Regions from separate parts of the Enterobacter hormaechei subsp. xiangfangensis genome, predicted to be linked through region 1. Evidence: predicted binding sites of a transcription regulator. Region 1 holds the regulator's gene; each other region holds the start of a gene.
The links. The regulator PurR, encoded in region 1, represses purine synthesis genes. The targets are predictions, from matches to a motif close to CANGCAAACGTTTGCNTG.
Positions count from the first base shown of each region.

Region 2: the regulator PurR is predicted to act here: its motif matches at 2,118-2,135, upstream of BFV63_RS04810 (nucleoside-specific channel-forming protein Tsx).
Region 3: the regulator PurR is predicted to act here: its motif matches at 2,014-2,031, upstream of BFV63_RS07540 (amino acid aminotransferase).
Region 4: the regulator PurR is predicted to act here: its motif matches at 2,773-2,790, upstream of tusA (sulfurtransferase TusA).

Region 1 covers NZ_CP017183.1:1,992,399-1,997,652, reverse strand. The annotation lists gene BFV63_RS09605 (MFS transporter) at 1-37, opposite strand, end outside; gene cydH (cytochrome bd-I oxidase subunit CydH) at 199-288, opposite strand; gene purR (HTH-type transcriptional repressor PurR) at 586-1,611, shown strand; gene punR (DNA-binding transcriptional activator PunR) at 1,629-2,540, opposite strand; gene punC (purine nucleoside transporter PunC) at 2,653-3,852, shown strand; gene cfa (cyclopropane fatty acyl phospholipid synthase) at 4,151-5,254, shown strand, end outside.
Region 2 covers NZ_CP017183.1:1,032,966-1,038,219, forward strand. The annotation lists gene BFV63_RS04800 (VOC family protein) at 1-285, shown strand, start outside; gene BFV63_RS04805 (helix-turn-helix transcriptional regulator) at 296-976, shown strand; gene BFV63_RS04810 (nucleoside-specific channel-forming protein Tsx) at 1,095-1,979, opposite strand; gene BFV63_RS04815 (SadB/YajI family lipoprotein) at 2,248-2,787, opposite strand; gene nrdR (transcriptional regulator NrdR) at 2,940-3,389, shown strand; gene ribD (bifunctional diaminohydroxyphosphoribosylaminopyrimidine deaminase/5-amino-6-(5-phosphoribosylamino)uracil reductase RibD) at 3,394-4,497, shown strand; gene ribH (6,7-dimethyl-8-ribityllumazine synthase) at 4,585-5,055, shown strand; gene nusB (transcription antitermination factor NusB) at 5,077-5,254, shown strand, end outside.
Region 3 covers NZ_CP017183.1:1,608,496-1,613,749, reverse strand. The annotation lists gene asnS (asparagine--tRNA ligase) at 1-245, shown strand, start outside; gene ompF (porin OmpF) at 852-1,910, shown strand; gene BFV63_RS07540 (amino acid aminotransferase) at 2,095-3,285, shown strand; gene BFV63_RS07535 (MBL fold metallo-hydrolase) at 3,340-3,987, opposite strand; gene mepK (peptidoglycan L,D-endopeptidase MepK) at 4,008-4,559, opposite strand; gene ldtD (L,D-transpeptidase) at 4,735-5,254, opposite strand, start outside.
Region 4 covers NZ_CP017183.1:4,332,652-4,337,905, forward strand. The annotation lists gene BFV63_RS20775 (TRAP transporter large permease) at 1-732, opposite strand, end outside; gene BFV63_RS20780 (TRAP transporter small permease) at 743-1,252, opposite strand; gene BFV63_RS20785 (TRAP transporter substrate-binding protein) at 1,265-2,236, opposite strand; gene tusA (sulfurtransferase TusA) at 2,471-2,713, opposite strand; gene BFV63_RS20795 (7-cyano-7-deazaguanine/7-aminomethyl-7-deazaguanine transporter) at 2,883-3,548, shown strand; gene BFV63_RS20800 (DcrB family lipoprotein) at 3,621-4,178, shown strand; gene BFV63_RS20805 (AI-2E family transporter) at 4,314-5,254, shown strand, end outside.

The DNA.
Region 1 (5,254 bases):
CAATCGCCAGGGCCAGCAGGGGAAAATTGATTTTCATGAAGAGGCTCCGGATACCGTGCCATAACCCGGCACAGAACTAAGAAGTCAAAAGCATGACATCAATCACAAAAAATGAGAAGTTAACATTTTGGCAAAAGATTTTTGCCGGAGAGGTAACAATAGCGGCAAGAGAGGGAGAAGGTTCTCCCTCCGCCTGAATCAGTGCAGTGCAGCGGTTAAACCACCGGCAACAATCAGAGCAAGAACAACAATGGTGGTAAACAGCGAAAACTTCAGATCGGTACTCATCAATTTTTCTCCTTTTATTCACCCTACGAAAAGTGAGCTTGCTCATTTTTACACAGTTCAGGTCAAAAATCTTCCAGGATTTAAACGGATATCCACTTTACCTCTTCCCCTTTTCATCAAGATAGGACAAAATTCCACGCTAAATTTATTAGCGTACCGGCCACTGACCCCCTCCTGACGTCCTGTGTCGTTTTCCCGGCGTGTCGCAACTCATGTTTGCGTAATAAGGGTGAGAGAAGGCAAACGTTTACCTTCAATTTTTTCAGGAGCTTAGGATATGGTCTGGAGTGACATTTAATGGCAACAATTAAAGACGTAGCAAAACGCGCAAACGTTTCCACTACAACCGTATCACATGTTATTAACAAAACGCGTTTCGTCGCTGAAGAGACGCGTAATGCCGTCTGGGCGGCAATCAAAGAACTGCACTACTCGCCAAGTGCCGTCGCCCGCAGCCTGAAGGTTAATCACACCAAATCGATTGGCCTGCTGGCCACCAGCAGTGAAGCGGCCTATTTTGCTGAAATCATCGAAGCCGTTGAAAAAAACTGCTTCCAGAAAGGCTATACCCTGATTCTGGGCAATGCGTGGAACAACATTGAAAAACAGCGCGCTTACCTGTCAATGATGGCGCAAAAGCGCGTCGACGGTCTTCTGGTAATGTGTTCTGAATACCCTGAGTCGGTCCTTTCCATGCTGGAAGAGTATCGCCACATTCCGATGGTGGTCATGGACTGGGGCGAGGCGCGCGCAGACTTCACCGACTCCGTTATTGATAACGCCTTTGAAGGCGGCTACATGGCGGGGCGTTATCTGGTAGAACGCGGTCATCGTGAAATTGGCGTGATCCCGGGACCTCTGGAGCGTAACACCGGTGCTGGCCGTCTGGCCGGTTTCATGAAAGCGATGGAAGAGGCGCTGATCACCGTGCCGGAAAACTGGATTGTTCAGGGCGACTTCGAGCCGGAGTCAGGCTATCGCGCCATGCAGCAGATCGTCTCCCAGCCGCATCGCCCTACCGCGGTGTTCTGCGGCGGTGACATCATGGCGATGGGCGCGCTATGCGCGGCAGATGAACTCGGCCTGCGCGTCCCCCAGGATATCTCGGTGATCGGCTATGACAACGTGCGCAACGCCCGCTTCTTTACCCCGGCGCTGACCACCATTCACCAGCCGAAAGATTCGCTGGGTGAAACGGCCTTCAACATGCTGCTGGACAGGATCGTCAACAAGCGTGAACAGTCCCAGTCCATTGAAGTTCACCCGCGCCTGATAGAACGCCGTTCCGTTGCGGACGGTCCGTTCCGCGACTACCGTCGTTAATCACTTTCCGGGGCCAGCTATGCTGGTTCCCGCAACCACTCCCGGTTCAGCGTTTCGCTGTCTCCCAGATAATCCAGCAGCCAGGCCATGGCGGGCGAGACGTCGTTTTGCTGCCACGTCAGACAGCATGCGGCATCCGGGAAGGGGTTTTCCAGCGTCAGAGCCACCCACTCTCCCGCGTCGATGCGCGGGCGCGCAAAATGCACCGGCACCATGCCAACGCACAGCCCCGCGCTCAGACAGGTGGCTGACGACTCCCAGTCCGGCGCGACCACGCGGCGCTGATTATCCAGCAACCAGGTAATGCGCTTGGGCAGCGAGCGGGAGGTATCTTCCAGCACCAGCGAGGGCCAGTTGCGTAATGTGTCATCGCTCAGCGGCCCTTCCAGCGCTGCCAGCGGGTGATCGCGCGCGACCACGCAGGTCCAGCTCAGCATGCCCATGTCGCGAAACGCGTAGCGCCCACCAACCGGGATCGCCTGGGTTGCACCAATCGCCATCTCCGCCCTGCCGTCCGCCAGCGCATCCCAGACGCCGTTGAACACTTCCTGCGAAACACGCAGTTCGACGTCGGAAAAATGACGATAGAAATCGACGATCATCTGCCGGGTCCGCTCCGGCTTAACAATGTTATCCACCGCGATAGCGAGATGCCCGCGCCAGCCGTTGGCGATCTGCTGGCACTGCTCACGGGTGATCTGCATTTTTTTGATGACAGACCGCCCTTCCTTCAAAAACCACGCTCCGGCAGGCGTGAGCTCCACGTCGCGATGACGCCGCTCGAACAGCGGCACCGCCAGCCACGCTTCCAGCTGACGCACCGTGTAACTGATCGCCGAGGGAACGCGATGCAGCTCCTGGGCGGCGCCGGTAAAGCTGCCGTTACGCGCCACGGCATCAACCACTTCAAGGGAATAATCTGACCACATCTTTAGCCTGCAAATTTTTTGAATGCACCCGCCAAATATTAGCGTTTCACAAGCCGCTTTGCACTCCCTACACTCTGCGCCAACGTACACCTGCCTCCTCAGGAGAAAAAAAGTGCAACCCAGGAAAGGATTTTTAGTCTGGCTCGGCGGCTTAAGCGTGCTGGGCTTTTTGGCGACCGATATGTATCTGCCCGCGTTCGCCGCGATGCAGGAAGATTTGCAAACCCCTGCCGCCGCCATCAGCGCCAGTTTGAGTTTGTTCCTCGCCGGTTTTGCTTTTGCGCAATTGCTGTGGGGGCCGCTCTCGGATCGTTTTGGCCGTAAACCCGTCCTGTTGTTGGGGCTGGCGATTTTTGCCGCAGGCTGTCTGGGCATGCTGTGGGTCCGCGATGCCGCCTGGCTGCTGGCGCTGCGCTTTATTCAAGCGGTCGGTGTCTGTGCCGCTGCGGTGACCTGGCAGGCGCTGGTAACCGATTACTACCCCGCCTCGCGCACTAACCGCATATTCGCCACCATTATGCCCCTGGTCGGCCTGTCGCCGGCGCTTGCCCCGTTACTGGGCAGCTGGATCCTGGCGCATTTCGACTGGCAGGCCATTTTCGCCACGCTCTTTGCTATTACGCTGGTCCTGATGCTGCCCGCGTTCGGGCTTAAACCGGCGCATAAAAAAGAGACGCATCCGGACGCGAAGCCCATCACCTTTACCTCTTTACTGCGGTCGAAAGCCTATCGCGGTAACGTGCTGATTTATGCCGCCTGCTCTGCCAGCTTCTTTGCCTGGCTGACCGGTTCGCCGTTCATTCTGCATGACATGGGCTACAGCCCGGCGGCTATCGGCCTGAGCTATGTACCACAGACCATCGCCTTCCTGGTGGGTGGCTATGGCTGTCGCGCCGCGCTGCAAAAATGGGAAGGCCAACAGATGCTGCCCTGGCTGCTGGTGCTGTATGCGCTAAGCGTGATTGCGACCTGGGCTGTCGGCTTTATTCCCGACGCCGGGCTTGCAGAAATTTTGATTCCGTTCTGCGTCATGGCGATCGCTAACGGGGCCATCTACCCTATCGTTGTAGCCCAGGCGTTGCGTCCATTTCCGCAGGCGACAGGCCGCGCTGCCGCGCTGCAAAATACCCTGCAACTTGGCCTGTGCTTCCTGGCAAGTCTCGTGGTCTCTGCGTTGATTGCAACCCCGCTGCTCACCACTACCAGCGTGATGCTGATCACCGTTGCGCTGGCGGGATTGGGCTATCGCATGCAGTCCTCCGCGCTTCGCGAGCAGAATGACAATGCACAAACCGAAACGTCGCACGCCTGATTGCGCGGGAAACTATGTTAAAAACCAGTGATTAGGTAGCTAACAATTTTCTGTTGAATCACTAAATTTTGCGGCCTATACTGAATTTGGTTCGATTAAATACGATAAATATTAAGTGTTAACGGGAGCCGGAGCGCTCCCGTTTTACCATGGAAGGCATTTCGGCAAGGGTTATCTCCCTTCCTCTGTTCTACGTCGGATATTAGCCTCGCGGGCATTTACCGTGAGATTTCTCACAAACCAAAAAAGCGTCTACGCTGTTTTAAGGTTCTGATCACAGCAAGGTGATGGAGAAGCTATGAGTTCATCGTGTATAGAAGAAGTCAGCGTTCCGGACGATAACTGGTCCCGGATCGTCAGTGAACTGTTGGGACGTGCGGGCATTACGATTAATGGCTCATCCCCCTCCGATCCCCAGATAAAGCATCCCGATTTTTTCAAACGCGTGTTACAGGAGGGATCGTTAGGGCTGGGTGAAAGCTATATGGACGGCTGGTGGGAGTGTGAGCGGCTGGATATGTTCTTCTCCAGCGTATTACGCGCCGGTCTTGAAAAACAGCTCCCTCGTCATTTCAAAGATACCTTACGTATCGCCTCCGCCCGCCTGTTCAATCTGCAAAGTAAAAAACGGGCATGGATCGTCGGTAAAGAGCATTACGACCTTGGCAACGATTTGTTCAGCCGTATGCTCGATCCTTTAATGCAGTACTCCTGCGGATACTGGAAAAAAGCGACGACCCTGGAAGAGGCGCAGCAGGATAAGCTGCAACTGATCTGCGATAAATTGCAGTTACAGCCCGGTATGCGTGTGCTGGACATCGGCTGTGGCTGGGGTGGTCTTGCCTGGTTTATGGCGAAAAATTACGGCGTCAGCGTAGTCGGCGTCACGATTTCGGCTGAACAGCAGAAGATGGCGCAGGAACGCTGTCTGGGACTGGATGTTGATATTCGGCTTCAGGACTACCGCGACCTGAATGAGCAGTTCGATCGTATTGTTTCCGTAGGTATGTTCGAGCACGTGGGGCCGAAGAACTACAAGACCTACTTTGAGGTCGCCGATCGTAACCTGAAGCCTGACGGAATTTTCCTGCTGCACACCATCGGCTCTAAGCGCACCGATAACAATGTGGACCCCTGGATCAACAAATATATCTTCCCGAATGGCTGTTTACCCTCTGTTCGCCAGATTGCGAACGCCAGCGAACCGCATTTTATTGTGGAAGACTGGCATAACTTCGGCGCAGATTACGACACGACCCTGATGGCCTGGCATGAACGTTTCCAGGCTGCATGGCCTGAAATCGCCGACAACTATTCGGAACGATTCAAACGGATGTTTAGCTATTATCTGAATGCCTGTGCGGGCGCGTTCCGTGCGCGGGATATACAGCTGTGGCAGGTG
Region 2 (5,254 bases), 960 kb from region 1:
GTCGCGCTGCGGCGCGAGAAGATGGACGTGGCTGAGCTGGCGGTTTTCCCGCACGAGGATCCGGCCACCGGCGGCGCGCTGGCGAAATTTGACGGCGTTACACCCTCTTCGCAGGGCGCTATTATTTACCTGCATACTGACAATCTGGCGGCCACGCTCGATCGTATTGCTTCTGCGGGCGGTGAGTGCGTGTTTGGCCCGCTGGAACTGCCGCAAGGCATTGGCACTATAGCCCTGTTTACCGACAGCGAAGGTAATCGCGTCGGCCTCCATCAACCGGTATGAGAGTAAACCGATGACCCGACGCGCTGACCGTTTGTTCCAGATTGTGCAGATCCTGCGGGGCAGGCGTCTGACAACGGCAGCGCATCTGGCGGAAAGGCTTGGCGTGTCCGAGCGCACGGTGTACCGCGATATCCGCGACCTGTCGCTTTCCGGCGTGCCGGTGGAAGGCGAGGCGGGAAGCGGATATCGGCTAATGTCGGGTTTTGATTTACCCCCGTTGATGCTGACCAACAAGGAGTCCGAGGCGCTGATGGTGGCGATCCGTCTGCTCAAAACCTGGGGCGGGGAATCGCTGTCGCGCGAGCTGGAGTCGGCCCAGGAAAAAGTGCTGGCGATCCTGCCAGAAGAGAGCCGCCGCAAAGCTGAACAGACGCGAATTTACGCGCCGGATATTGCCCTTCAGCCACACTCCCGTAGTGGTTTCGACGTGATCCACCAGGCAATTTCTGCCCTGCGTGTGCTGGCGCTGCACTATCGCGATGAAGCCGGGCAGTTAACCTGGCGTGAGGTTCAGCCGCTGGGGCTGTTCTTCTGGGGTGAGCACTGGCTGCTGGCCGCGTGGTGTGAACGGCGCGATGACTATCGCTGCTTCCGTCTCGACCGGTGTTTGCATATTACGCTGACGGAAAGACGCTTTAGCGAAAGCGCGGACAGGTCGCTGGCGGATTTTTTGCGCAAGGTGAAGCAGTAAAAAGCCGGGTGGCGAGGTAAAAGCAAAACGGCAACGATGTTGCCGTTTTTTGTGTTTGCGCCCTCTCCCGTGGGAGAGGGAAGGGGTGAGGGCACCAGCCCGCACAATCCGGCACTGATTAGAAGTTGTAACCCACGACCAGGTAACCGCCCCAACCGGTAGAACGAACGCTGAAGTCGCCGTTGCCGAAGTTCAGGCTGGCGTCGTCGTTCCACTGACCACCGTTGTGCCAGTAACGCGCAACAACAGAGTAGTGCCAGTGATCGTAGTTCAGCGCCAGGATGTGGCTGGACGCGATGGAGTCGTTAGTGCGCGCTTTTCTGCCGTTCAGGTCGCGGAAATCGTTATCGCCCAGGTCTGAACCCCAGTCAAAGTTGGTGAAGCCGATATAGCTCAGGTTGCCGCCCCACAGTTGGGTAATTGGCACAAAGTATTTCACTTTGAAACGGTAGCCATCCCACTCGTTCTCGTTCGCAGCGCCGTAGTTCTGCCACTGGTATTTTGCGTAGACGTTCATGGACAGGCTCATCGGCAGGCCAGTCTCAATGTCTGTACCCAGACCCATATACCAGGTGCTCTGGCGACCGGACTTGTTGCGGCCCATGTCGTAGATGTAGTTGTTTGCGAAATACCACTCTTTGAACGGACCAAACGCCAGGCTGGTACCAGTCAGTTTATCAATGGAGAAGCGTGGTTCGATCTCCATGAACAGTGGGGAACCGTGGTTCCAGATACCTTTCGCGTCGGTGTTACCGCCGAAGAATACCGGTGCGTCCATGTAGCCATAGAAATCAAACCAGTCTTTTTTAGCGAATGCTTCGTACTCGAGGTAAGTATCGTTACGGATCTGCGGTCCGAAACGGGTATGGTAGCTGCCTACCACGTTAACGCTCTGGTGCCACCAGTCGGAGAGGTATTGTGGTTTGTCGTTTTCCGCTGCGTTAACAGTGAAAGAGGAGGACAGTGCCAGAACTGCACCGGCTGCGAGTAATGTTTTTTTCATAAGCATGCCACTGATTGAAATTCCCTTCCGGGAGTGAAAAATGCGCGAATTGCGTTTCTAAATATTTCGTGTTTCTGCGGAGCCTATTATAGGAATCCTTGCTCACAAAAATATGTGTTGTTTCACATATCTCTCACATACGTAATCGATTGCGTTCACGTTTGCGTACTTTAGACGGGCGCGATTGTAGCGGCAATCATTTATGTTGCCAATCCATACGAAATGTAAATGTTAGCGGAGTGACATTTCACTCCGCTAAAAGGGCGGGTTATTGCGCGGCGGGTTGAATGTCGTGAATACGGATAAAGCCCAGCTGTTCTGGCGTCAGTCCGCTCAGCTGGAGCGGGATGTCAACATCGCTTGGCGCCAGCGTGCTGGCGGGGGCGGTGAAGAGCTGATTCTTCACGTTCACTTCCTGATAGCTCTCCGTGGTGCCCTGAATCTGGCCCCACTCTACGGTGCCGCTGAACGCGGGCAGCGGATCGTTGGACTCACCCTGAATGCGTAATGTTGCGCGAGTACCATCGGCATTCGCTGCAACATTCACCAGAGACATCTTTAGCGTGCCAATCTGGCTGTTCAGACGCGCGGGCGTGTTTGCACCTGGCAATAAATAAACGCCATTGCTGGATTTGGCATTCAGCGCGTTCTGCTGGGTGATCTTCACGGTTTCTTTATTAAGTTTGTCCATCGCCACGTTAAGCGTATTCACGCTTTGTTTCATCTCGCGGACTTCGCTTTGCTGTGCGCAGGCGCTAAGCGTGAACAGGCTCCCCACCAGCACTATTTTCAGGTAACGTCTTGTCATTGCGTTTAATTCCTTGAAATCACAGATTGCTGCAATGGTAGACAGGATAGTGCCGTCAGGCATAGATCCTTTGTCTCAAAAAGCTCTTCCTTTGTTGTCGGGCCAGTTCAGGGTAAAATAGAAATCAGTTAACCAGATAACAGGGACATCGTATGCATTGCCCATTTTGCTCCGCTGTGGATACCAAAGTCATCGACTCACGTCTTGTAGGCGAAGGGTCTTCCGTGCGTCGTCGTCGGCAGTGTCTGGTGTGCAACGAGCGTTTTACCACCTTCGAGGTGGCAGAGTTGGTAATGCCGCGCGTGGTAAAAAGTAACGATGTGCGCGAACCGTTCAATGAAGAAAAACTGCGTAGCGGGATGCTCAAGGCGCTGGAAAAACGGCCCGTCAGCTCCGATGACGTCGAAATGGCGTTAAACCACATTAAATCTTATCTGCGGGGGTTAGGTGAGCGCGAAGTGCCGAGCAAAATGATCGGCAATCTGGTGATGGAACAGCTGAAAAAGCTCGATAAAGTCGCCTATATCCGCTTTGCCTCCGTTTACCGCAGCTTCGAAGACATCAAAGAGTTTGGCGAAGAGATCGCCCGCTTACAGGATTAAGACCATGCACGACGAGATGTACATGGCGCGAGCCATGAAGCTGGCGCAGCGCGGTCGGTTTACCACTCACCCTAACCCCAATGTCGGGTGCGTCATTGTTAAAGATGGTGAGATCGTGGGGGAAGGTTTTCACTATCGCGCAGGCGAGCCGCATGCTGAAGTGCATGCCTTGCGCATGGCGGGGGAGAAAGCGCGTGGCGCGACGGCCTATGTGACGCTGGAGCCATGCAGCCACCATGGGCGTACGCCGCCGTGCTGTGAAGCGCTGATTGCGGCGGGCGTCTCGCGCGTTGTCGCCGCCATGCAGGATCCTAACCCGCAGGTAGCGGGCCGCGGACTGTATCGTCTGCAACAGGAAGGAATCGACGTCAGCCACGGCCTGATGATGCAGGATGCGGAAGCCCTGAATAAAGGCTTCCTGAAGCGTATGCGCACCGGCTTCCCGTTTATCCAGCTTAAGCTTGGCGCGTCACTGGATGGCCGCACGGCGATGGCGAACGGCGAGAGCCAGTGGATCACCTCGCCACAGGCAAGGCGCGATGTGCAACGTCTGCGCGCGCAAAGCCATGCTATTCTCACCAGCAGTGAAACGGTACTGGCTGACGATCCGGCCATGACCGTACGCTGGGAAGAGCTGAATGCAGATACGCAGGCGCTCTATCCGCAGGAGAACCTGCGTCAGCCGCTGCGCATTATTATTGATAGCCAGAACCGCGTGACGCCGGAGCACCGCATCGTGCAGCAGCCGGGGGAAACCTGGATTGCACGCACCAAAGAAGATACGCGCGAATGGCCGCAAGGCGTGCGCAGCATTACGGTGCCGGAACATAACGGGCATCTGGATCTGGTGGTGCTGATGATGTTGCTCGGCAAACAGCAGGTCAACAGTATCTGGGTTGAAGCCGGTCCGACGCTCGCCGGCGCACTGCTTCAGGCGGGGCTGGTGGATGAGCTTCTCGTCTACGTTGCGCCTAAACTGTTAGGTAACGACGCGCGCGGCCTGTTTGTGCTGCCCGGCCTTGAAAAACTGGCCGATGCGCCGCAACTCTCATTCAGTGAGATTCGTCCGGTAGGCCCGGATGTCTGCCTCCATTTAACGACAGCGTAATTGCTCCTGAAATAGGGAAGCAGTACGCAAAGTATTATGATAAAATCCGCCCCCCTGCGGGGCCAAATGAACCCGTAAAGGAAGAGTATGAACATTATTGAAGCTGCTGTAGCTACCCCGGACGCTCGCGTCGCCATCACCATTGCGCGTTTCAACAACTTCATCAATGATAGCCTGCTGGAAGGTGCGGTTGACGCCCTGAAACGTATCGGCCAGGTTAAAGATGACAACATTACCGTCGTTTGGGTACCAGGTGCTTACGAACTGCCACTGGCAGCGGGCGCGCTGGCGAAAACCGGTAAATACGACGCGGTGATTGCGCTGGGTACTGTTATTCGTGGCGGCACTGCGCACTTCGAATACGTTGCGGGCGGTGCAAGCAATGGTCTGGCGCACGTTGCGCAGGATGCTGAAATTCCTGTCGCGTTCGGCGTGCTGACCACCGAAAGTATTGAACAAGCCATCGAACGTGCTGGCACCAAAGCCGGTAACAAAGGTGCAGAAGCTGCACTGACCGCGCTTGAAATGATCAATGTATTGAAAGCCATCAAGGCCTGATTTTTTTGTAAGGGGAATTCCGTGAAACCTGCTGCTCGTCGCCGCGCCCGTGAATGTGCCGTCCAGGCACTTTACTCCTGGCAGTTGTCCCAGAACGACATCGCTGATGTTGAATACCAGTTCCTGTCAGAACAGGACGTGAAAGACGTTGACGTTCTGTACTTCCGTGAACTGCTGTCGGGAGTGGCGACTAATAGCG
Region 3 (5,254 bases), 380 kb from region 1:
GCATCGGTGAGATTATCGGTGGCTCCCAGCGTGAAGAGCGACTGGATGTGCTGGACGCGCGTATGCAGGAGATGGGTCTGAACCCGGCGGACTACAGCTGGTATCGCGATCTCCGTCGCTACGGCACCGTCCCGCACTCCGGCTTTGGCCTGGGCTTTGAACGTCTGATTGCTTACGTAACAGGTGTTCAGAACGTACGTGATGTGATTCCGTTCCCACGCACACCGCGTAACGCAAGTTTCTAACCGACCAAATCCTTAATGGCCAGCAAATGCTGGCCATTATTTTATCCTGCAATGTCAGTTTTCGTCAGTCAAAAGTAAGCGTCTTTAAACCACAACCCCGCGATTACCTCTACCTGTTACGTTTTGTTTCCACGAAATACCCTGAGATAAAAAATTAACTCCATTTTTATGGCGCTTAATACAATCCTTACGCAATAGCACAAAAAACAACCACCCTCACAGCCATCTGGATGGCTTTTGTCGATTATAAGAAAAAATGAGCCGTTTAACTTCTGTTTATACGAAAGGCCTTTAGCTAAATTAAACATAAGGAAATCATATATATAAGAATAAAGCGGAGGGTTAATTCACCAGAAAGCGCTGAAGTTTGAGGTGCTTCACAAAGTTCCCAAAAATACATATTTAGTTACATATATTTTCTTTTGGTAACTGAATTTTGAAGATTGTAGCACTTTCAGTGTAGCGAAACGGTTCTATGAATGGAAAGATGCCTGTCAGACACATAAAGACACCTAACTCTCATCAATAGTTCCGGAAATATTTATTGACAGAATTTATTGACGGCAGTGGCGAGTGTCATAAAAAAACCAATGAGGGTAATAAATAATGATGAAGCGCAATATCCTGGCAGTGGTAGTCCCTGCCCTGCTGGTAACCGGTGCAGCAAACGCTGCTGAAATCTATAACAAAGACGGCAACAAATTAGATCTTTACGGGAAAGCAGTCGGCCTGCATTACTTCTCCGATAATGACAGCAACGATGGCGACAACACTTACGCACGTCTGGGCTTCAAAGGCGAAACTCAGATCAACGATCAGCTGACTGGCTACGGTCAGTGGGAATACAACTTCCAGGGTAACAACTCTGAAGGTGGCGATGCACAGAACGGCAACAAAACCCGTCTGGCATTCGCAGGTCTGAAATTCGGTGACGCAGGCTCCTTCGACTACGGTCGTAACTACGGTCTGGTCTATGATGCAATCGGCATCACCGATATGCTCCCTGAGTTCGGTGGCGACACCGGCGCGAGCGATAACTTCTTCTCTGGCCGTACCGGTGGCCTGGCGACGTACCGTAACAGCAACTTCTTCGGCCTGGTTGACGGTCTGAACTTTGGTGTTCAGTACCTGGGCAAAAACGAGCGTACTGATGCAGTACGTTCCAACGGCGACGGCTGGGCAACCTCACTGAGCTATGATTTCGAAGGCTTCGGCATTGTGGGTGCTTATGGCGCCGCTGACCGTACCAACAACCAGCAGACGCTGGAATGGGGTAAAGGCGACAAAGCTGAACAGTGGGCAACCGGCCTGAAATATGACGCGAACAACATCTACCTGGCAGCTATTTATGGCGAAATGCGTAACGCAGCGCGTCTGGGCAGCCGTGGTTTCGCTAACAAGTCTCAGGACTTCTCTGTCGTCGCTCAGTACCAGTTCGATTTCGGTCTGCGTCCATCCATCGCTTATTACAAATCTAAAGCGAAAGACGTAGAAGGTATCGGTGATGAAGACTACATCAACTACATCGACGTTGGTGCGACATACTACTTCAACAAAAACATGTCTACCTATGTTGACTATCAGATCAACCAGCTGAAAGACGACAACAAGCTGGGCATCAACAACGACGACATCGTGGCTCTGGGTCTGGTTTACCAGTTCTAATCAGCACACCTCGTTGTTATATGCTTAATGAACAGGGCTTCGGCCCTGTTTTTTTATTCCTGAGAGAAAATAATAGCGACTTTTGAAAAGCCGCACGCTTTTCGTCGCAAACGGTTGGCATTTTGTAAATCTACCGTTAACCTGATAGCGGATTTCACTTCTGTAATCACAATGGAACTTCGTCATGTTTGAGAACATTACTGCCGCTCCTGCCGACCCAATTCTGGGCCTGGCCGATCTGTTTCGCGCCGACGACCGCCCTGGAAAAATCAACCTGGGTATTGGTGTATATAAAGATGAAACCGGCAAAACTCCGGTACTGACCAGCGTCAAAAAAGCTGAGCAGTATCTGCTGGAAAACGAAACCACCAAAAACTACCTCGGTATTGATGGTATCCCTGAATTTGGTCGCTGCACCCAGGAGCTGCTGTTCGGCAAAGGCAGCACCATTGTGAGCGAAAAACGCGCCCGCACGGCGCAGACCCCAGGCGGTACCGGCGCACTGCGCGTGGCGGCAGATTTCCTGGCGAAAAACACTTCTGTGAAGCGTGTGTGGGTAAGCAATCCAAGCTGGCCGAACCATAAGAGCGTGTTTAATTCTGCGGGTCTGGAAGTGCGTGAATACGCCTACTACGACGCAGCCAGCCACGCGCTGGATTTCGACGGCCTGCTGGCCAGCCTGAGCGAAGCCCAGGCGGGCGATGTGGTGCTGTTCCACGGCTGCTGCCATAACCCAACCGGTATCGATCCTACGCTTGAGCAGTGGGAACAGCTGGCTAAGCTGTCCGTTGAAAAAGGCTGGCTGCCGCTGTTTGACTTCGCTTACCAGGGCTTTGCCCGTGGTCTGGAAGAAGATGCAGAAGGTCTGCGTGCATTCGCCGCCGTGCATCAGGAGTTGATAGTCGCAAGCTCCTATTCCAAGAACTTTGGTCTGTATAACGAGCGTGTCGGCGCCTGTACGCTGGTGGCTGCTGACGAAGCAACCGTCGATCGCGCATTCAGCCAGATGAAGTCCGTGATCCGCGCTAACTACTCCAACCCACCGGCACACGGTGCGTCTGTGGTCGCGACGATCCTGAGCAACGATGCGCTGCGCGCCATCTGGGAGCAAGAGCTGAACGATATGCGTCAGCGCATTCAGCGCATGCGTCTGCTGTTTGTGAACACGCTGGCTGAGAAAGGCGCTGACCGTGACTTCAGCTTCATCATCAAGCAGAACGGCATGTTCTCCTTCAGCGGCTTGACCAAAGAGCAGGTGCTGCGCCTGCGTGAAGAGTTTGGCGTGTATGCCGTTGCATCTGGCCGCGTGAACGTTGCAGGTATGACGCCTGACAACATGGCGCCGCTGTGCGAAGCCATTGTCGCGGTGCTGTAACCTGCATCCCTAAAAAAAAGCCTGCATCGTGCAGGCTTTTTTATTTTACCGGGTTTACCAGACAGGCATTTCATCCTGAAGGAACGGGTTATGCAACCGCTCATCCCCCAGCGTTGACATTGGTCCGTGTCCAGGGATAAACGTCACATCATCACCTAACGGTAATAACTTCTGCTTAATCGACTGAATCAGCTGACCGTGATCGCCGCGTGGGAAATCACTGCGTCCTACGCCCCCTTTGAAAATCACGTCACCGGAAATCAGCAGACGCGACACGTCATCAAAGAAGACAATATGGCCGGGCGTATGTCCGGGGCAATGCAACACCTGTAAAGTTACATTCCCTACGTTAACGCGATCGTCTTCGTTCAGCCAGCGGTCCGGTGTCAGTGGCTGACAGTCTTCCAGGCCAAACATACGGCTTTGAGCAGGTAATCCCTGTAGCCAGAACTCATCTTCTTTTTCCGGGCCGATAATCGGCACACCGTAGTATTCAGCCAGTTCAGCCGCTGCACCCACATGGTCGAGATGGCCATGGGTGAGTAAAATCTGCATCAGCGTTACACCGCTGGCAGCGACTTCCTGCTTGATTGTCTCAGCGTCGCCACCGGGATCAACAAGCGCGGCCAGTTTAGTTTGTTCACACCAGATCAATGAACAGTTCTGTGAGAACGCGGTAACCGGAATAATACGATAGTTCATACTGCTCCTGTGTTTCGTTATTACCAGTGCCGAACCGGCCCGGTATCAATATGCACAAAGTTGCTACGTGGGTAGTATCCTACACCACCTGCGCGCATAGATAACGCCGCTTTGCGAATATTGGCTAACGAAACGCCCTCAATATGGAAATCCATCGCCTGCCCTTTGGTGTGATAGCTTTTTTTCGCTACCCCACGGCTGTGAGCACGCAGTTCATTGTTGGTATCCAGAGAGCGATAGCCAGAGATGAGCTGCACCGGCCTTTTGGTCCCTAGCAGTCCCTGCAAGCGGTAAAGCTGATCGAATAATCCAGGGTCGATGGCTTTGATTTTATTCGCGCGGAAATCACGGAAAAAATGGTTGAGTCTTGCTAATTCATCCTGAATATAGCCTCTGCCATCGAAAAATTCCGCTTTAAGCGTCTCACCAGTATGCAGATTGTTGAGCGTTAAAATACGCGGACGAGGTGTCGAGAGGGTGGCAAATGCTGGCGTCGGAAGGATGGCTGCTGCGCCCAGCGCAACGCCACCTAACGCCAGCAATTTGCGGCGATTAGCGTCAAATTTGTCCATGATAATCAGGTCTACAGGTAAAAGAAATTGTCAATATGCTTAGCGCACGAAGGGCACCATAACTGGCAAAACCTGTTACGTCAAGGCGCCCAACCCCAGTAAATACGCGGCTTGCAGCCAGATCGCCTCATATTCACCATAACTTACGACAATCATTTTTACCGAACTACTTCATTTACCTGATTAATTGTTCCGCTTTTGGCAAAATTTGTGCGCCGGATCGCGCTGTCAGATCATAATTGTAAATATCTGTACGATACTGGGTACGTCCGTCTGCCCCTACAAACGCCGTCAGATAGTAAAGATTGACCGGAATATTGTGGCGGATATTGACGTAACGCGTATCTCCCTGCTTCAGCGCATCTGATATCCGCGTATCGTTCCAGCCTGCATCCTGCAACAGCATATTTGCCAGCTCAGAGGCCTTGTTCACGCGGACACAGCCCGAGCTGAGCGCGCGTGCGTCTTTCTGGAACAAATTATGGTTCGGGGTATCATGCAGATAGATTGCGTCCGAACTTGGCATATTGAATTTGTAACGTCCCAGCGAGTTATGTGCGCCCGGTGCCTGCTGGAAACGGAACGGCAGGTTCGAAGGCGTAATCGTTGACCAGTCCACCATCCAGGGGTCAATCGCTTCTTTGCTGTTCCAGCCACGCATCACCGTATAGTTATGTCGCTCCAGATAACCCGGG
Region 4 (5,254 bases), 2.3 Mb from region 1:
CACGGCGGCAGATTCGGTCGCCGTGAATATCCCGGACAAGATCCCGCCGAGGATAATCACCACCGTCATCAGCCCCCACAGGGCATCGAGCATGATTTTCAGCGCCTGCCTGAACGGGATTTTGTCCCCCTTCGGATAGCCGCGCTTGCGGGCGAAGCACAGGCAGAGCACCATCAGGCTCACGCCCAGCAGCAGGCCCGGCAGCACGCCCGCGATAAACAGCGTGGCGATGGAAACCGTTCCCCCTGCCGCCAGGGAGTAAATCACCGAGTTGTGGCTGGGCGGGATCAGGATCGCCTGCACCGACCCGCTGGCCGTCACCGCCGCCGCGTATTCGCGCGGATAGCCCTTCTTCTCCATCTCCGGGATCATCACGCTGCCGATAGACGCCGTATCCGCCACCGACGAGCCGGAAATCGCGCCGAAGAACGTTGATGCCACGATGTTCACCAGCGACAGCCCGCCGCGAATAAAGCCGACAAAAACGTACGCGAAGTTAACCAGCCGTCGGGCAATACCCCCTTCCGCCATGATCGCCCCGGCAAGAATGAAGAACGGGATCGCCAGCAGGGTAAATTTATTCACTCCACTGGTGATCTGGATCATCAGCGCCTCCAGCGGCAGGTCAATCCACAGCGCGCCCGCCACGGCGCTTAAGCCGACGGCGAAGGCCACCGGCATCCCCAGCGCCAGCAAAATGGCGAGGGTGAATAACAAAACAAAAGCATCCATTGTTCACCCCTTAACTGTGATTGCCGATCAGCACGACCGGACGGTTTTCCTGCGAGCCAAACAGCAGGCGTTCAAGCACAAACAGGATCAAAATGGCCGACCCGACAGGCAGCGGCAGATAGCTTTCGCCGGAGGTCAGGAGCGGAAACTCCGCCACCGGCTGCTCCCACAGCTCGACGCACAGCCAGTAGCTGTACCAGCACATCAGGCCGGAGATGAGCAGCATCAGCAGATCCACCACTCGCGCGCATACTCTTTGCAGCGACGCGGGCAGGCGGTCGGTGAGCATGTTGACCGCGATATGCGACCCGGCGCGATAGCTCACCGCCGCGCCGATAAAGGTAAACGTCACCATGCAGATAATGGCGATCGGCTCCGGCCAGGATTCGCCGCGATTGAGCACATAGCGAGAGAAGATGCCAATGGGGATCACAATCGTCATCACCAGTAGCGAGAGACCCGCCACCACCATGGCGAGCAGGTACAGACGGTCCATCCACTTCAGGTAGAGTTCGGACATACGTACTCCGGCTTACTGAACGTCAGCGATGGCTTTCATCAGATCCTGATGCTTATCGCCATACTGCGCGCGCACCGGCTCTGTCGCCTTGATAAACACCGTTTTATCGATGTCGTGGAACTGCACGCCGCCGGCCTTCATTTTCGCCAGCGCCTGGTCGTTATACGCATTCCACAGCTTGCGCTGCTCGAACTGCGCTTCGCGGGCCAGCGTCAGGATCTTTTGCTGTTCGTCAGCGCTGAGCTTGTCCCATTTCACTTTGGAGTAGAGCAGCATTTCCGGGGTGATGAAGTGGCCGCTCAGCGTGTAGTTTTTGGCGACCGGCATATAGTTGTGGGCGATAAAGGTTGGCGGGTTGTTCTCCGCGCCGTCGATCACCCCGGTCTGCATGCCGCTGTAAACCTCGCTGACGCCCATCGCCACCGAGTTCGCCCCCATCGCTTTCAGCGTGGCCAGCGCCACCGGGCTGCCCTGCACGCGGATTTTCTTCCCTTTCAGATCGTCCGGTTTGACGATCGGCTCTTTGGTGATCAGGTTGCGGGTGCCGGAATCCATCCAGCCAAGGAAGACCAGACGCGATTTCGGGTTGGCGGTGAGTTTGTCGCCGATCTGCTTGCCGATATCCCCGTCAATCACCTTGTGCATGTGGTCTTCATCGCGGAATACGTAGGGCAGCGTAAACACTTCGATATCCGGCAGGATGGCGGCCACCGGCGCCATGGAGACGCGGATCATGTCGATCGCCCCCATCTGCGCCTGCTCAATCATCTGCTTTTCATCCCCCAGCACGCCGCCGGGGAAGACCTTAATCTCCAGCTTGCCATCGGTTTGTTGTTTGAGTTTTTCACCCATGTGCTGGACCGCCACCACGTTCGGGTAGCCTTCGGGATGCACATCGGCGGCTTTAATGGTCTGGGCAGAAACGGTGCAGGCAAAAGCAGACAGACACAGCGCGGCCAGTAACGGCTTGAGGGTCGTTTTCATTAAGTCAACTCCAGGGTAGTGAGATAAGCGTTAAAACGATGTTTTAGTTTTTGACGCTTAAAAATTAGACTACGGCTGGAAAAGGGAGGGTGAAGCGCCTCACAAAAAGCGCGAAATTTTGAAACGATGGTTCGAAATTGTGATGAGTACTTGTCGGGTGGCGGCTGCGCCTTACCCGACCTACTACACCCGTAGGCCCGTGCAAGCGAAGCGCCGCCGGGCGTCAGGCCGCACTTACCCCTTACGAATCAAATACCGGTACGGCAAGGTCTCGGTTTGCTGCGCCACCAGTTCATGTTCCATAAAGGTACAAAAGCCGGGGATATCACGGGTGGTAGCCGGGTCATCGGCGACGATCAGCAGCGTTTCGCCACTCTGCATGTTACGGACGGTTTTACGCACCATCATTACCGGCTCCGGGCAACGGAGGCCCTGAGCATCAAGCGTGTGGTCTGGGCTGGAAAACAGGTCGGTCATTTTCTTCTCGTTCAGGTAAAAACGGCTGTAGTTTACGCCCCGCTATCGCCAATGCAAACCAGGTTAACGATTGCGTGAAAATTAGCCATTGCAAAGTGTCGTCAAAGCAGTATCATGCGGCGGCTTTATTGGGTTCCCTCACCCCAAATATTAATCAAAAAGGTACAATATGAACTCCTTTACACAATCGCAGCGCGTCAAGGCGTTGTTCTGGCTTTCGCTATTTCATCTGCTGGTGATCATCTCCAGTAACTATCTGGTACAGCTTCCCATCTCCATTTTTGGTTTCCATACCACCTGGGGCGCGTTCAGTTTCCCGTTTATTTTCCTTGCGACGGATTTAACCGTGCGTATTTTTGGCGCACCGCTGGCGCGGCGGATTATTTTTGCGGTGATGATCCCGGCACTGTTTGTCTCCTACGCCATCTCCTCGCTGTTTTACATGGGAAGCTGGCAGGGCTTCGAAGCGCTGACGCACTTCAACCTGTTCGTCGCGCGTATTGCCACCGCCAGCTTTATGGCCTACGCCCTGGGGCAGATCCTCGATGTCCACGTGTTTAACCGCCTGCGTCAGAACCATCGCTGGTGGATGGCGCCAACGGCCTCCACGCTGTTCGGTAACGTGAGCGATACGCTGGCCTTCTTCTTCATCGCCTTCTGGCGCAGCCCGGACGCCTTCATGGCAGAACACTGGATGGAAATCGCTCTGGTGGACTACGCCTTTAAGGTGCTTATCAGCCTGGTTTTCTTCCTGCCGATGTACGGCGTACTGTTGAATATGCTGCTGAAAAGGCTGGCAGATAAATCTGAAATCTCCGCATTGCAGGCAGGTTAAGGGTTCGCTTTATCAGTTGTGATAAGATGAACGAATGAGCCGTTATGGCCGTTTATCGAAAGGAAGAAGTCAATGCGCAATCTGGTTAAATATGTCGGGATTGGCCTGCTGGTTGTTGGCCTTGCAGCCTGTGATAACAGCGACACCAAAACGCCTGCTCAGGGCGCGTCAGCAGAAAGCAACGCCACCGGTCAGCCGGTGAGCCTGATGGATGGCAAACTCAGTTTCTCTCTGCCCGCGGACATGACCGACCAGAGCGGTAAGCTGGGTACCCAGGCGAACAATATGCACGTCTATTCCGATGCCACCGGCCAAAAAGCGGTGATTGTGATCGTCGGTGACGATACCAGCGAAGATCTGGGCGTGCTGGCCAAACGCCTGGAAGATCAGCAGCGCAGCCGCGACCCGCAGCTTCAAGTGGTCACCAACAAGTCTGTTGAACTGAAAGGCCACACGCTGCAACAGCTGGACAGCATCATCTCTGCCAAAGGCCAGACCGCGTACTCCTCCGTGGTGCTCGGCAAGGTGGACAATAAACTGCTGACCATGCAGATCACCCTGCCGGCAGATAATCAGCAGAAAGCGCAGACCGCCGCTGAAAACATCATTAACACCCTCGTGATCCAGTAATCGTTCACCGGGATGCCGTGGCCTCCGTCGCTTGCGCCGGGGGCCATTTTTTTGCCACGACTTTCAGACTAACGCTCCAGACGAAGCCCATCCGGCGCACTACAATTAACACGCCCCCCGGAAAAAGGAATTCTTATGACTGCCAGCCCGCCCGACAAAGCCGGACTTCATATTTTATTAAAACTTGCCTGCCTGGTGGTTATCCTTGCGGGTATCCACGCGGCGGCGGATATCATTGTTCAGCTTCTGCTGGCGCTGTTTTTCGCCATTGTGCTCAACCCGCTGGTGACATGGTTTTTACGCCGGGGCATCAGCCGCCCAGTCGCGATTACCATTGTGGTGATGGTGATGCTGGTTGTCCTGACGGCGCTGTTCGGCGTGCTCGCCGCCTCGCTGAGCGAATTTTCCACCATGCTGCCGCAGTACAATAAAGAGCTGACGCGCAAGCTGGTCGATCTTCAGCGCATGTTGCCGTTCGTGAATCTGCATATCTCACCGGAACGGATGCTGCGCCGGATGGATTCCGAGAAGGTGATGACCTACGCCACCACGTTGATGACCGGGCTTTCAGGGGCAATGGCCAGCATTCTGCTGCTGGTGATGACGGTGGTGTTTATGCTGTTCGAAGTGCGCCACGTGCCGTATAAGCTGCGTTTTGCCCTGAACAATCCGCAGATCCACATTGCCGGCTTGCACCGCGCGCTGAAAGGCGTATCCAAGTATCTGGCGCTGAAAACATTGTTAAGCCTGTGGACCGGCGTGATTGTCTGGCTGGGGCTGGTACTGCTGGACGTGCAGTTCGCGCTGATGTGGGGCGTGCTGGCGTTTTTACTGAACTACGTACCCAATATCGGCGCGGTGCTTTCCGCCGTTCCGCCGATGATCCAGGCGTTCCTGTTTAACGGTTTTTATGAGTGCATGCTGGTAGGGGCGCTGTTCCTCGTCGTGCATATGGTGCTGGGTAACATTCTTGAGCCGCGCATGATGGGCCACCGTCTGGGCATGTCGACGATGGTGGTGTTTTTATCGTTACTGATCTGGGGATGGCTGCTGGGTCCGGTGGGCATGCTGCTCTC